One region of the Glaciecola siphonariae genome, then DNA from elsewhere that is predicted to be linked to it. Evidence: predicted binding sites of a transcription regulator. Region 1 holds the regulator's gene; each other region holds the start of a gene.
The links. Region 1 encodes sigma-54, which starts transcription at its own class of promoters, with help from an activator protein. Its sites were predicted from a motif close to GTTGGCACGNNNNTNGNNT; they were not measured.
Positions count from the first base shown of each region.

Region 2: ACFO4O_RS09835 (DUF1328 family protein) is a predicted target of sigma-54. The motif match lies at 3,242-3,260, and genes of this name have one in related genera.
Region 3: nirB (nitrite reductase large subunit NirB) is a predicted target of sigma-54. The motif match lies at 2,252-2,270, and genes of this name have one in related genera.

Region 1 covers NZ_JBHSGU010000029.1:260,028-265,340, reverse strand. The annotation lists gene ACFO4O_RS17935 (HPr family phosphocarrier protein) at 96-380, opposite strand; gene rapZ (RNase adapter RapZ) at 383-1,246, opposite strand; gene ptsN (PTS IIA-like nitrogen regulatory protein PtsN) at 1,280-1,723, opposite strand; gene hpf (ribosome hibernation promoting factor) at 1,737-2,024, opposite strand; gene ACFO4O_RS17915 (RNA polymerase factor sigma-54) at 2,048-3,550, opposite strand; gene lptB (LPS export ABC transporter ATP-binding protein) at 3,598-4,323, opposite strand; gene lptA (lipopolysaccharide transport periplasmic protein LptA) at 4,320-4,910, opposite strand; gene lptC (LPS export ABC transporter periplasmic protein LptC) at 4,879-5,313, opposite strand, start outside.
Region 2 covers NZ_JBHSGU010000002.1:1,931,013-1,936,325, reverse strand. The annotation lists gene ACFO4O_RS09860 (DUF6671 family protein) at 1-33, shown strand, start outside; gene ACFO4O_RS09855 (peptidylprolyl isomerase) at 84-710, opposite strand; gene ACFO4O_RS09850 (methyltransferase) at 782-2,014, opposite strand; gene ACFO4O_RS09845 (alpha-ketoglutarate-dependent dioxygenase AlkB family protein) at 2,073-2,696, shown strand; gene ACFO4O_RS09840 (BolA family protein) at 2,818-3,141, shown strand; gene ACFO4O_RS09835 (DUF1328 family protein) at 3,303-3,479, shown strand; gene ACFO4O_RS09830 (hypothetical protein) at 3,625-3,822, shown strand; gene ACFO4O_RS09825 (mechanosensitive ion channel family protein) at 4,042-4,959, shown strand; gene ACFO4O_RS09820 (hypothetical protein) at 5,061-5,313, shown strand, end outside.
Region 3 covers NZ_JBHSGU010000002.1:1,518,344-1,523,656, forward strand. The annotation lists gene nirB (nitrite reductase large subunit NirB) at 1-2,089, opposite strand, end outside; gene mobA (molybdenum cofactor guanylyltransferase) at 2,511-3,098, shown strand; gene ACFO4O_RS08115 (alpha/beta hydrolase-fold protein) at 3,164-4,693, opposite strand; gene ACFO4O_RS08120 (CTP synthase) at 5,022-5,313, shown strand, end outside.

The DNA.
Region 1 (5,313 bases):
TTATATCACCATAAAGGCTCATGAATACTTGATTTTTATGAAGTTTATAGTGCGCGAGGCCTATTAACTGACCTTGCTAAACGATGAATACGTATTTATTCGCTTTCGTCGAATTTGTTTTCAATGAGTTCACTGATAGCCACCATCGCTGCATCAGCATCTTTGCCAGTGCAGCTTACCTCAACGGTTTTTCCCTGGCCGCTTTCTAGCATCATAAGTGCTAAGACGCTATTGGCAGGCGCTGTATTATCTGCTTGCGTTAGCTGAATATCTGCCTCGAACTGCTTAGCGAGCTGTACCAGCTTGGTGGCGGCGCGAGCGTGCAGGCCAAGCTTATTGGTAATGGTTAGCTGGCGGGTCACCGAATGGGGTTTGTTCATTATTAAGCCTGCTTTGCGAGGATGTTTTTAAGTTCTCTATGCTTAACCTGCACGTCACCATGAGTGGATTTGAATGTTTCAGAGAGCGCTTGCGCCACATACACGCTGCGATGCTGACCACCGGTACAGCCAATGGCAATGGTTACGTAGCTGCGGTTGTTTCGCTCAAGATGAGGCAGCCAAGTCGTTATCAGATTTTGGACTTGCCAAATAAACTTCATAACTAAAGGTTGCCCCGCAAGAAACACCTCAACCGGGCCATCTAAACCCGTTAGCGGACGAAGGTCCGGGTCCCAATGCGGGTTGGGTAAAAAGCGCACGTCAAAAACATAATCGGCGTCTTTGGGAATGCCATATTTGAATCCAAAGGACTCAAACAAAATCACTAAGTCAGTGCTTTTTTTGCCTAACACGCGCTCCCTTATGAGCTCAGCGAGATCGTGTACCGACAGTTGATCTGTGTTTATATTTAAATCTGCTTTTTCAGCCACCGGCACAAGAATTTCTCGCTCAGCGCTAATCGCATCGGTAAGTGAATTAGATAATTTAAATAATGGATGCAAGCGGCGCGTCTCGCTATAGCGTTTTATAAGAACATCATCGCTGGCATCTAAGAATATGATGGTGATGTCCCAAAATTCTGGCAGGTATTCGAGAATTTCTGAAATCTCTTGCTCGGCCTTTGGCATGTTTCGCACGTCAATACTCACGGCAACTAGCTCGTGTTCGTCAGCGAGCGCATGGGTAAGGGTAGGGAGCAAATTTACGGGGATATTATCAACACAATAATACCCTAAATCTTCAAGCGCTCTGAGCGCGATAGACTTACCTGAGCCAGACCGGCCGCTTATTATTAACAGCTTCACACCTTGCTCCTGATTAATATTTGAGGGGGTCGCTTATGCTAGTGCAGCGACGATTTCATTTTTATTTTCGGCTTTTCTTATCGCTTTTACAATGTCTTTGTCGCTTAGTTTCCGAGCAATGCCCGACAATGCTTTCAAATGCGTTTCGGCTTCGTCATTGGGAACTAGAATTGCAAAAAAGATATCGACCGGTTTATTGTCGATGGCGTCAAACTCTATCGGCTCGTCACTTGTCACAATGATTGCCATTATTTGACTGATCCCGTTCATACGTCCGTGGGGGATTGCAATACCATTGCCAATACCTGTACTGCCCATTTTTTCGCGATTGAGCAAGCTGGTCAGAACTTCATTTTGATCTAATTGAGGGTGCTGCTTAATAGCAATTTCGCTAATAACTTCAAAAATGCGTTTTTTGCTATGACACTCAACCGAACATTGAGTCCGGTCGAGTGAAATGATGTCAGAAATGATCATATAAGGGTATCAACTAGTGCCGTCTAAGCTTTTCTTTGTGCTTGATAACCTGTCGGTCAAGCTTATCTATCAGAGAGTCTATGGCAGCGTACATGTCGGTATGTTCGGCGTTTGCAAACACTTCGCCACCGTTTAAATGTAGCGTCGCTTCTGCTTTTTGGCTCAACTTTTCTACGTTTAAAATTACATGCACATTGTTTATGTGATCAAAATGCCTTTCGAGTTTTTCAAATTTGGTATCCACATAAGTGCGCAATGAATCGGTGATTTCTACATGATGACCGGTAAGGTTTATTTGCATAATGCTAGGTCCTCTTGTTGCGTCTAAATTAGACTCTTTCGTTGATTAGATGGAGGAATGTGTAACGATTCCCGATATTTTGCAATTGTTCGCCGAGCAACCTGAATACCTTGCTCGGCAAGCATTTGCGCAATTTTGCTATCGCTTAGCGGTTTGTTTGCCGGCTCTACAGCCACGAGCTTTTTGATCAGCGCGCGGATTGCAGTCGACGAACAGTTTTCACCAGATTCTGTCGCTACATGGCTAGAGAAGAAATACTTTAATTCAAAAATCCCACGAGGCGTGTGCATATACTTTTGCGTGGTCACCCTAGAAATAGTCGACTCATGCATATCAACCATTTCCGCCACGTCATTTAACACCATCGGGGTCATTTTCTCTGGCCCTTTTTCAAAGAATTCACGTTGCTTTGACACAATACAGTGAGACACTTTAAGCAAGGTCTCGTTGCGACTCTCCAAGCTCTTTATAAACCACTTTGCCTCTTGTAAATGTGACTTTATAAATTGTGAATCGTTCGGATTTTTAGAGGTTTTTCCAAAACTCGCATAGGTTTCATTTACCGATAGCGCCGGAAGAGCGTCATTGTTTAGCTCTACCGTCCACACGCCGTTTTTCTTGTATACGTTTACGTCAGGAATGACATATTCAGGCTCGCGGCTGGAAATAGCGGTGCCGGGGCGCGGATTGAGCGTTTTGAGTAGGCGCATTACTTCGCGCAGCTGATCTTCCTTCAGCTTGGTTTTGCGCATTAAGGTGCGATAGTCTTTGCTGCCTAATAAATCCGCGTGCTGTTTGATGAGCTCCTTAGCTTCATCTAGCCAAGGCGTGCTTTCGTCAAACTGCTTTAATTGAATAAGTAAGCACTCTTGCACAGAGCGCGCGCCTGCTCCCACAGGGTCAAACATTTGAATGCGCTTGAGAACGCATTCAACCTCATCGAGCTCAATTTCTTCGTCATCTAAACTATCTAAGATATCTTCACTGCTGGTGGTTAAATAGCCCGACTCATCTATCGAGTCAATAATGGCGATGGCAATGGAGCGGTCAGTTTCGGAAAAATGCGTCAGCTCCATTTGCCAGATTAAATGGTCTTGTATTGATTCAGAGGTTTCCCCTTGAAAGACAAAATCATCATCGGGATTGCTACCTACCATTTTCACAGGCGCTGAGCTTGACCCCAAATATTCTTCCCAAGAGCTGTCTAGGGGGAGATCGTCGGGTAAATCGCCTTTTTCTAATGCATCGTGACTATCGATGCCGTCACTGCCAGATAAGTCAGAGTCACTCTCGGCAGAATTAGAGGCGCCGTCAGCATTGTTTTTTTCGCTGGAATCGTTTTTGTCACCTGAATCTGCGTCGTTAAAATCTTGTTCGGTAAGCTCCAGCAAAGGATTAGACTCTAATGCTTCTTGAATCTCTTGTTGTAAATCCAGCGTAGATAGCTGCAGCAATTTGATGGCCTGCTGAAGCTGCGGGGTCATCGTTAGCTGTTGACTGAATTTCAGTTGTAACGAAGGTTTCATTTACTTCCTTTGCTTACGTTTAAGCCCTTTATACGCGTTAACGCAGACTAGAGTGCAAACTGTTCGCCCAAATATACATCGCGTACAGTCTGATTGGCTAAAATTTCATCTGCTGTGCCAGAGGCGATTAATTCGCCGTGGCTGACAATATAAGCTAACTCGCACACGTCTAACGTTTCTTTTACGTTGTGATCAGTGATTAATACGCCTATATCGCGTTCTTTGAGCTGATATATGATCTTCTTTATATCATTAACAGAAATTGGGTCAACACCTGCGAAGGGTTCGTCGAGTAAAATAAATTTTGGATTGGCGGCCAAAGCCCTCGCAATCTCTACTCTGCGGCGCTCACCGCCCGATAAACTCATACCCAAATTATTTCGGATGTGGTTGATGTTAAAATCGTCAAGCAGTTCGTCGGCTTTTTGCTCTTGTTGCGACCGGCTGAGTTCTTTACGCGTTTGCAAAATGGCAATCAAGTTTTCGTATACGGTAAGTTTACGAAAAATCGAGGCCTCTTGAGGCAGATAGCCTATACCCTCACGCGCACGCTCATGCATAGGCTGGAACGTAATGTCTTTTTGGTCAATGTGAATTTCGCCTTTATCTAGCGGCACTAAACCCACGATCATATAAAATGTGGTTGTTTTTCCTGCGCCGTTAGGTCCCAAGAGGCCTACAATCTGACCGGTCGATACTTCAATGCTGACATCACGTACAACTTGCCTTGATTTATACGACTTCGCGAGATGTCTTGCTTGTAGCTTACTCACTGCTGCACCTCGTCGTTTTCGGGCTTGGTTTGCGTATCATCTGCCGAGAATGCGCCGGGGCTAATCACAGTGCGCACACTTTCTGCGCTGTCATCGTTACTTGTTGCTAAGACTTGTTCTCGGGTCATATCAAATACAATCATATCGCCCGTCACTCGCATTTCATTTTGCATAATCAGCGCTTCGCCTTTGAGTGCGATGGTGCGAGGCTCCACCTCATAAATTATTTCAGTGGCTCTTGCTTCCACCCATGTGCCGTCTTCTTTGCGCTGCTTATAGCTTGCCGGGCTGCCCGTTGCGATAATAATTTCTTTACCGGTGCCGTCGGCTGCATTGACCTCTACCTTGTCGGCAAGGAGTTCTAGACTGCCTTGGCGAATGATTACATTTTCAGTAAATATTGAGGTTTTAGCGCGTCCGTCGATGGCCTGACTTTTCGAGTCGAGTGTAACCGGCATACTAAAGTCTGTTGAAACGTTTGATTCTATCGCTTCGGCGTTAGACTCTGTTTGAAAAGAGTGGGCTGACTCTGATGCAAGCACAAGCAGTAATATGCTAAGGCTTTGGATTAAACTGGGTCTGTACATGTTCTGATAACTCATATTGTTGCGTTGCAAGGTTGCCAAATAAACCAATGCTTCTCACTTGGTAATCAACACCACTTATATTAACTACTTGGTCAGACGACAGGGTTTTATTTTCTAAATTAATCTCAATAAATTCCGTGCTTATTTCTTTAATAAACTCATCGGTTTGTAGATTAACAATGCGTACGTTTTTCTCGAGCTGGATACGATTGTTGCTGTAAAGAGTGCCTTCATCGGCAGTCACGCGCCAGGGGTCGCCATTGTCTAAATACAGGGTGTAGACTGGATTATCAAAAACCGCAAATCCAAGTTCGTCATAGTGCTCCATTTTGGTCGCCGCGACCTGATGACTCAATTTCCCTTCAATGTCGTATAGCTTGCTGTTGAGGTTGATAGCTCTATA
Region 2 (5,313 bases), on a different contig from region 1:
CCTTCTTTTTACTGCCTTAGCTGCAATCCGTAAGAACAAGCTTGCGCCAGAAAACAGGCAACCGCCAAGGGGAAACTCAGGCCCTAGAGGGGCGGCAGTATTGTCGCAGTTTTTAAAATAATAGGCTCTTTGGGTACGTCTTGAAAGCGAATCAGCGGTCGATATTCGGTCTCTACCTGTGACATGGCATCGAGCACTTCTGTGCCTTCAACTACCGTAGCAAACACTGTGTATCCCCAACTTCGCCCAGGGTCCAGATTTTCATTATCATTCATATTAAAGAAAAACTGGCGGGTAGCAGAATGCGGGTTGTCTTGTCGAGCCATGGCAACGGAGTAATAGTTGTTTTTTAGGCCATTTCCAGATTCGTTTAGTACCGGACCTTTTACCTCTTTTTGCTTAAATTCAGGCGAGTATCCGCCACCTTGCACAATATAGTCAGCGATGATCCGATGAAACAAGGTGTTATCGTATTCTTTGCGCTGCACGTAATCCAAAAAGTTATTCACGGTTAACGGCGCTTTGTTGCGATTAAGCTCAATTACTATTTTTCCCATGCTGGTATCAAGGGCGACTCTGGGATAATAATTATCAGCTTGAATTTTTGAGCCGGCCTGCTTACTTGGGTCAACTTCTTGGGCGCTGCCCATGCTTACACTCAACACAAATAGCGCTACCGCGCCTACAATGGTGTAAATTTTTGACATCATGTTGTATTCCTTCTTATTTTCAGAGCAATGCGCGCTATTGCTGGCCCTGCAGCCGTATTCGCATGAGTTAATCAGCGCTGCTTAATTGCACTCAAGACCACAAATTTTCGGTTATTCGCCACTAGCTTGCAAGCCCCAAACAGGCGTTTGAGCTTATTTGGGTAGTCTAAGTGACGATTAGCAACGATGCGCAGTTCGCCGCCTGGTTTAAGCATACGTTTTGCGTCTAAAAACATTTGCCAAGCAATTTCATCGGTGATCACGTTTTGTTGATGAAAGGGTGGGTTGCAGAGCACCATGTCAACCGGTTCAGCAGAGCGCTGTAATAATGAGTGTAAGCAGTGACTTACCTCAAAGCCTATATTTTTTGATTTATCGCTGCCTTTAAATGCATGCTCAACACTTAATTTCGCCGAAGCTATTGCCATAAAAGATTCATCAACAAATACCATTGATGCATCAGGGTTTTGCTTCATCATAGCAATACCCAGCACGCCGTTACCACAGCCTAAGTCAATGCAGCTTCCGCTGAAATGGCTCGGTAAATGTGACAGCATTAACCGCGCGCCTATGTCGAGCTGGTCTCGGCAGAACACGTTAGCATGATTGTAAAGCGAAAACTCTATTGCCGGGTCGGTGACAACGCTCGGGAAAGGGCTTTTAATATCATTCAGAGGGTTAGCGTTGTCGTCGCTGTTGAGCGCTTGGGCAAATATTAATCGGGCTTTTTTTACCGCTAAAGAGGTTTTAGTAGGCCCGATGTAGCGCTCAAACATCTTCAGTACATTAGATGTGACGCTTTTAACTTTTGCCGCTGCAATAATTTGGGTATTCGGCGTGATATGCTGCCTAAGCGCAATAAGTTGCTGCTCTAGCAGCGCCAAGGTGCGCGGAATTTTAATCAAGACGAGGCTTAATGGGCTTGTTGCCTGTTCATGACTACCTGCGGAGGGATCAAGTAGTGCTTCACGGGTAAACTGCGCTTGCTCCAGCGCTAAAGGCGAATAAAGCCATGGGGCGGATAGTTCATTGCGCTTTGCATTTTGCTTTATGGCGGTATGCGCCATAAATGAGTCGGAGAAAACCAAGGGAGAGGCATCAGCTAGCGCACAGTAAAGCGCGCCAAAATCATCGTTAATAATCGCAATGCCTTTGCTGGCTATTAAGTTTTGCTCTGATAAATGGTTTAACAACAATTCATCGGCCGCATCCCAAGCCTGCAGCGATGAGTGTGCGCCTTGTTCTGGAAAACGCAGCAAGCGAAGTTGACGCCCACAAATAGAAAACTCGGTATTGGTGTTCAAGGGATGACTTTGTCAGTGGTACAATGTGCCTATTGTAACATCGACCAAAAGGTTTTGTTTGCAACAGGAACAAAAAAGCTTGCTAGGGCCGCAGTGGGTTAACTTAAATATGCAAGACGCAGATGTGTGGCTATTGCAAAGTTGGCTAAAGGCAGAAACCGCTGACAAATTGCTCAAGCATTTTATTGAGCGCTTGGCGTGGTCTCAACCTAACATTCGCATGTTCGGTAAATCGGTGCCAGTACCGCGTCTGCAAGCTTGGTATGGCGATGCAGATGCTAGCTATGCTTACTCGGGTATAAAAATGGTGCCGCTAGCTTGGGAAAAAAAATTGCTTGAGCTCAAGCGTTATTGTGAGCAAACCTGCGACACGCCATTTAACTCGGTGTTGGCGAATTTATATCGGCACGGTCAAGACAGCATGGGCATGCATGCTGACAATGAGCCAGAACTTGGCGAGCAGCCGGTAATAGCCTCGGTAAGTTTAGGGGCGAGTCGAAATTTTGATTTTAAACACTTATCAACGGGTGAAAAACGGCGGGTGGTTTTACATCACGGTTCTTTGCTCATAATGCGCGGCAGCACGCAAACGTTTTGGCATCATGGCATTAGCAAAACAAAGCGAGTAGATACTGAACGCGTTAATTTTACCTTTCGCTATGTTCACGGCTCGTCAAACTAAAGCGATTCAGATTGATGCGTGATACTTAGCCAAGGCAACGCTGAGCAGAGCGGTGCAGAGCAAAGAACGCAAGGCAGAACAGAGCTACACAACACCTCACCAACAGCATAGAGGATTAAAAATGAAGGTACAGAAACAAATCGAATCAACACTACAGGATGCTTTGCCCATACAATGGTTAAACGTTGAAAATGAAAGCCACATGCATTCAGTACCTGAAAACTCAGAGACACATTTTAAAGTGACTGTGGTCTCGCAAGCGTTTGAGACCAAGCGTTTGATAGCGCGCCATCGCATGATCAATTCATTGTTGTCGGAACAGCTAGCAGGCCCGGTGCATGCACTAGCACTTCACACTTACACACCAAGCGAATGGCAAGAAAAGCATGGCGCTGTGCCGGCTTCACCAAATTGTTTAGGCGGCAGCAAGGCCGAGCAGGCCTAAATCAGGTAATTTCTTCCCTATCACTGAGTAATTCCTTCTCTAATACGCAGCAAAAAACGCTGCGTATTTATCATTCTCCAATAAATTCAATGGCTTATTAATTGGAATGTATTTCGCATCCATTCTACCGAACGTATGAAAAACTCAATAAGGAGAAACTTATGTTAGGTTGGGCAATTACATTTTTTATCATCGCAATTATAGCGGCAGTATTTGGTTTTGGCGGTATTGCAGGAGCAGCATCAGGTATCGCTCAGATTTTATTCTTTGTGTTTTTAGTACTACTGGTACTTTCGCTAGTGGCTAATGCGCTAAGAGGTAAATCACCGAAGGCCTAGTTGCATTGTTAATTGGTTGGTTACATCGACATCGGAGGCCTTTACCTTTTCAGAAAGCAGTAAGGGCCTCTAATCAAAGCACATTAGAAGATCAAAACTACATCAGTAGCAATAAAAATTGCTAAACACATTTAAGGAAGAAACCATGACAAATGTTATTAAAAAACTAGGTACATTTTCACTTGCCGCATTTTTCGCACTTTCGTTGGCTGCATGTGCAGACAATGATGCAGAGGAAGCGGGCGAGAAGATTGACGAAATCGTCACAGATGCAGGTAATGCAATTGAAGACGCATGTGAAGACGTGAAAGAAAACGCCGACGCAAAAGATAAAGACTGTTAAGCGTTAGCTTAAATCTGGCCTCCTAACGGGGGCTTTTTTATGTCAAACCTTCTGCATGAGCAGTATGGCCTACTGTAGCCAATAATTGAAAGATGGCAGGCCGAGGCTTAGACATTCTGGCATTACGCTTTTAATACTTCGTTTTTTAGTTTTTAAATATATTTCAGATTTTTGGAAAACAACGCTTAGCAGTATCAAGCGCAGTAAGAGGATACGATTTTGGAATTGGATGCACTCAATAATTTTTGGACCTTAATTTACGACAAAGTAAATTCATGGCTTGAGATGGGAATTAAACACTTGCCTAACATGGTGGTTGCCCTTGTTATTGCGATTGTTTTTGCCATTCTTGCACGGATTGCAGGTCGATTGATGTCGACTATGCTGCATCGAATGTTCGAATCTAAGCAGATTGCTGATTTACTCGCGGCCATATTCAAAGTGATCGTATTTACTGCGGGTATCTTCATCGCGCTTGAGTTTCTTGGACTCACAGGGACAGTCACATCCTTACTTGCTGGGGCAGGTATTGTGGGTTTGGCAATCGGATTTGCCTTCCAAGATATGACCGAAAACCTAATCGCCGGTATCGCCATGGGTATTCGTAAACCCTTCCAAATTGGCGATGTGATAGAAGCCGACGGCGTTTTTGGTACGGTAAAAGCAATCAATTTGCGAAATACCTTAGTTGAAACCTTCTTTGGCCAGCTAGAAATCATTCCGAATAAAATTTTATTTCGCAATATTGTTACTAACTACAGCCATGAAGGGTATCGACGAATTGAAATTCCGGTGGGCATTTCGTACGCCGATGACATTGAGCACGCGGTTGATGTGATATGCGATGCCCTAAAAAAAGAAGATTGGATTATTAAAAAAGACGAAATAAACGTGTTTGCAGAGGGCTTTGGCGACAGCAGTGTAAACTTGCTGGTGTGGTTTTGGATTGACTATCCAGGAGAGCCAAGCTTTATGCAGGCCAGACATCGTGGCGTGAGTATTGTCCACAAAACGCTTGCTGAAAACGACATATTAATTCCTTTCCCCATCAGAACACTCGATTTTGGAATTAAAGGCGGCGAAAAGCTAAACGCTATGTTAAGCGAGAAACAATCTCAACAATCCGGCGCTGAGTAAGTCCTGAGTAAGGTCGCAAACTCTTAATGAGCGCAGCGCTTAGGCTTTGCAGATTATTTTAAGCATTAATTTTTAGGCAATTATATACAGGAGATAGAACGATGATTAGCGATAAATCTGAATCGGTAAAACTGGTTAAGAAAATTGGAGCATTTACGGTAGCGGCTAGCAAGATGATTTCAGTTGCGGCGCTTTTGGCCCTGTTCGCTTCAAGTGCGCAGGCACAAGTTAGCCCCGAAACGCCTGACCGTGTATTACTCAAAAACAAAAACACTGAAAAAATGTTTGATGTTGCAGAGCCCTCAGCACGCATGGAGCTGCACATTGAGGGGATAGCAGAGCCGGTGCTCGTCA
Region 3 (5,313 bases), on a different contig from region 1:
CAATGACTCCCACATCTTTGCTTTGCGCTTCGGCGCATTCTCTGGTGCAGCCAGACACCGCCATTTTGAGCTTGTGAGGTGAACGCAGCCCTTTATAACGATGTTCAATGTTAATGGCAGCGCTGACAGAGTCTTGCACGCCGTAGCGACACCATGTACTGCCGACACAAGATTTGACTGTGCGTAAAGATTTGGCATAGGCGTGGCCAGTTTCAAAGCCTCCATCAAGCAGGCGCTGCCAAATATCGGGCAAGTCCTGCACATTTGCGCCAAATAAATCGATGCGCTGCCCACCTGTGATTTTGGTGTACAGTTTGTAGTCTCTGGCAACTTCACCAATGAGTATGAGCTGTTGAGGGGTAATTTCGCCAGCAGGCACTCTTGGTACGACGGAGTACGTGCCGTCTTTTTGCATATTGCCCAAAAAAGTATCGTTAGTATCCTGTAAGCCAATATGTTCATTTTTAAGAATAAACGCGTTGTAAAGCGATGCAAAGATAGAAGCTGCTGCAGGTTTGCACACATCACAACCCAAGCCAGTGCCATGCTTCTCAAGCAGCGTGTCGAAATCCTGAATGCCCTCAACTTGTGCCATATGAAATAACTCTTGTCGAGAGTAGGCGAAGTGTTCACATATGTGGTTGTTAATTTCAACACCGCGTTTTTCAAGCTCAAGGTCGACAACGTTTTTCAACAGGGCGGCACAGCCGCCACAACCCGTGCTTGCTTTGGTGCAGGACTTAACCTCAGACAAGCTTGATTGACCGGTGTCAATCGCGCTAATAATATCGCCCTTACTCACGTTATGGCAGGAGCAAATACTGGCGTTGTCGGGTAAGGCGTCCCCTGCTAGTTGCACGGAATTATCGCCATTGTTAGGTAAAATTAAACTTTCAGGAAATTCGGGTAAATCAATGGCGTTGAGAGTGTATTGTAAAAGCGTATCGTAATCGGAGGTGTCGCCGACTAAGACTGCACCAATCAATTTATTTTGATTAGGCTCAACCACCATTTTTTTGTAAATGCCTTTAGGCTGATTTTCGTAGGTATATACCTGAGCGCCGCTGGTACTTGCATGAGCATCGCCAATGGAGCCAACCTCCACACCCATGAGTTTTAATTTAGTACTCATATCAGCGCCCTTGAAGCGCTCATTATGACCCAAAATATGTGCGACAACGGTCCTTGCCATGGCGTAGCCGGGGGCAACTAAGCCAAATATTCGATTTTGCCAGAGCGCGCACTCACCAATTGCGTATATATTCTTGTCTGAACTTAAGCAGTGATCATCAATCACTATGCCGCCGCGCTCACCAATCTCTATATCGTAAGCGCGAGCCAAAGCATCGGAAGGTCGAATACCGGCTGAAAACAAAATCATGTCGGTATCTAAGTGCGTGCCGTCCGCAAATTCCATGCGATACCGCGCTTGTGTGCCCTTCACAATCTTTTGCGTTGCTTTTTGCGTGTGTACCGTCACGCCGAGTGCTTGTATCTTATCTTTAAGTACATCCCCGCCCGCACTATCTAATTGCACGGCCATTAACTGCGGGGCAAATTCTACTACGTGGGTTTGTAAGCCAGCTTCTTTAAGCGCATTGGCCGCTTCAAGCCCTAATAGGCCGCCACCAACTACCACGCCTATGCGACTGACTTTTGCTGAGGCTTCGATTGCTTCGAGATCCTCTATAGTGCGATAAACCAAGCAGTGCGCTTGGTCGTTGCCAGGGATAGGCGGTACAAAAGGATAAGAGCCTGTCGCTAAAATAAGCTTTTGATAGTGGTATTCGCGTCCGTCTGTACAACGCACGCATTTTTGTTTTCTATCGATGGTCTCTACCCAAGCCTCAGTGCTGAATTGAATGTTAAGTGATTCATAATGAGCCTCTGTTGTAAGCGCAAGTTCGTCAGCGCTTTTTCCTTGAAAGTACTCTGACAAGTGAACTCTATCGTAGGCCAAACGAGGCTCACCCGACAGCACTCGAATGCTGAGTGCCGTGTTTTGCTGCCGTAGTTGTTCAACAAAATGATGTCCAACCATGCCATTGCCAATGACTAATATATCGTTGCTAATAAGCGCATTATTCATGTCAGCCTCGTAAGTGTGTAGGGCGGTAAAGGCAAAAAAAAACCCACAGCGACCGAAATCGCTGTGGGCATCTTTGCCAGGCCTTTTGTTCATCTGTGAATCAAAAAGCAAATATGTTGAAATTGAATATACAAGTATATGAATGTCTCTTGCTACGCTCTTATCCAAATAATGTGCCAGCAAAAAAAAACCATTAAAAACAAAGGTACACTCGGATTAAGCAGCGCGAAAACATGCCGATTTGCACCAACACAGAGCAAGTTTGCGCCTTAAGTGCGCACCTGCTTATCGCTTATTCGTGAGTCAAGGGCCGGATATGTCGATGTGCAAACCCTCGAATCGATTTTGCAGCCAAGACTTATTTCATCGCTGCGCAGTTTGATGGTACATTGCCGCAAGTTTAAATTGGAAAAATTGAGCCATGAGTGACGCATCTGAAGCTACATCCTTTTCAGTCTTGATACTTGCTGGCGGACAGTCGCGCCGAATGAAACAAACAAAAAGTGAGCTCTTGTTTCAGGGCAGTAGCTTTTTAGAACATGCTAGAGAGCTAGCCAGCTCTCTAGCGCCTCAAGATATATTGTTAAGCAGTAATACTCACGCCAAGGCTATACCCGATGTGGTTTCAGCGTGTGGTCCTTTAGGCGGGATATATGCCGCCAGCGAGTTTTGCAAGCATTCGCTTTTGGTTTTGCCGGTAGATATGCCATTACTGAGCAAAGGCATTTTGCTACCTATGCTTGAACATGGCTTACACAACAATGTGAGCACCTATTTTAACGATGCGCCATTGCCGCTTTTCTTGCATGCCTCAACTCATTATCAATCATATATTAAGGAGCGGATACACGCCTATCAATCCGATAAAAGCACTAAAGCGCAACTTTCTCTCTATCGTCTCATCGAGCATGTAAATGCCCATGCTCTGCCGGGTGATGAGCAAGTCTTGAAAAACATCAACAGCCCAGATGATTATCGATGGCTGTTAGCGCAGCATCAGAATAATTAACTCGAATCCTGTGCAGCTCGCACATAATCACGGGAGCGAAGAACTTTTCTTTACATGTTTTGCTTCTATCTCGTTTTTTGAAATCTCTCATACATCTGAGCGATGGTTTTTTTGCGCATGTCGTAGCGATTAAAGTCACAGTGCCCCACGCCGCGCTTATATTCAAACACCGCATCAGATGCAGGTTCGGTGCGGCTTTTAAGCATATCCTCGAAAAGGTACATGGCGTTGTTTAAGTAAAAATTATCCATATCACCCATCCAAATATGAAGTTTTCCGGCAAGCTTAGGTCCTAATGTTTGCCAATTTTTTTGTGTGTATAAACGCAGGTCATATTGTTTCCAAGCTTCGGCCACATCCTTGTTTATCTCTCCGCTTGCAGGGTCCCATATAGGAGCCGGTAAACCACTATCGAGTTTTGGGCTGTAGACTGCATTCCATCCGCCCCATTGCCCTCCCGACGTGACATAGCTATTGCCCCTGCCCATTTGGTTTTCCATGTCAATTTCGCGTTTTATAGAAAATATGACTTCCCCGTCTTTACCACGATAGGAAGGCCGCTCTTGTCCGTGCTCGTTGAAAAAGGCATTGTCATCGCTGTAAATATCAACTAACTGGAAGTATCTAAAGTCGACTCCGTCAGCGCTGTAAGACCAAGCACCGTTAAAGGTATCAGGATAAAATAATTGTAGTGCTAGGCTTACCCAACCGCCTGTGGAACATCCGCTTACAAAACGCCCCTGGGCCGTGTCAACAATATTAAAATTTTGGTTTAAGTAGCCCAACAACTCTTGCCAAGTCGCATCACCATAAGGCCCGTTATTGGCCGAATTTATTTGATAAGGGTCGCCAAAAGGGGCCTCTCCATCGAGGTAGACAATCACCATTTGCGGCGTATCGTCGGCTTGCCAATATTCTTGAAACTCCTCAGACTGATACCAACGTTCGGCGCGTGTATATCTCGCACCATATCCGCCGATATCAAAAAACACAGGGAATTTTTTTAGGGGTTTGTCGTAGTAAGTTGCCGGCAGCAGCACGCCAGCACGAAGATACATATCACTTCCCCAAAATTCGCTTAAAATATCACTTTTGATCTTTATAAATTTCAGTAGAGCTTGATCTTCAGGCAGGGCGTCGGCAGCAACAGTTTGGTTAAGTTCAAAGTTAAGCGTGGGCGCTACGCCGGCTTTAATCTCAATAGCCTGAGGTAGCGAGTAGGCGTTTGCTGGCGAGTTAATACCTGAATCCAATGTGTTAGTGTCGTAAATGGCCTGCACCCGCCACATGCCAGCAGGTAAATCTTGCATGGTCTTGAACGGAAAACCACCAAGGGTATTGGTGTCTAGCGTTAGAGTTTGCCCTAGCCCATCTAAATCTTGAGAAAACAAGGGCTCTACATTTTGCACGGGCCATGCGCTGTACAAGCGAGGCTCTCGCTCACTATCTTGAGTGAAGATAATATGCAGTCGGCCCGGTGCATCAATCGCTTGATTTGCACTAATGCTAATCGTTTTTGCATGAGCGTTTACGCACGCTAATACAAGTGAAATACATATCAACAGATTAGAGGCTTGCAATTTCAATGGTTTCATCGTGATGCTCTTGTAAAGGAATTTTGCTTAATTTAAATGATAGCTTAAAAACACCGCACATACCCCAAGCTCTTGAAACAGGATCTTGAATAAAGTGAAAGGCACTGAGCAAATAAGTTATTTTTATAATTTACTCACAGGGGGTAAGATAGGTATACTATGCATCCAACAAAGGTGATGTTCTGTTCGCCTATTTTACAAATCTTCTGTTCGCACTTTATACAAAAAAATAGTTTTGTTAATCAACAATATAGCCATCGGTTTATTGTGATAATTATTGTGATAAAAGTTTTGTGCATCAATTTCAACCCTAAACGTTAGGTTCAACATGACACATTATATTTTCGTCACCGGTGGTGTGGTTTCATCATTAGGAAAAGGGATTGCCGCGGCTTCATTGGCTGCCATTTTAGAAGCGCGAGGCCTAAAGGTCACTATGCTCAAGCTAGACCCTTACATCAACGTTGACCCAGGTACCATGAGTCCTATTCAACATGGTGAAGTATTTGTTACCGACGATGGCGCAGAAACCGACCTTGACCTTGGTCATTATGAACGTTTTATTCGCACCCGCATGACTCAGCGCAACAACTTTACCACCGGCCGCGTTTATGAAGAAG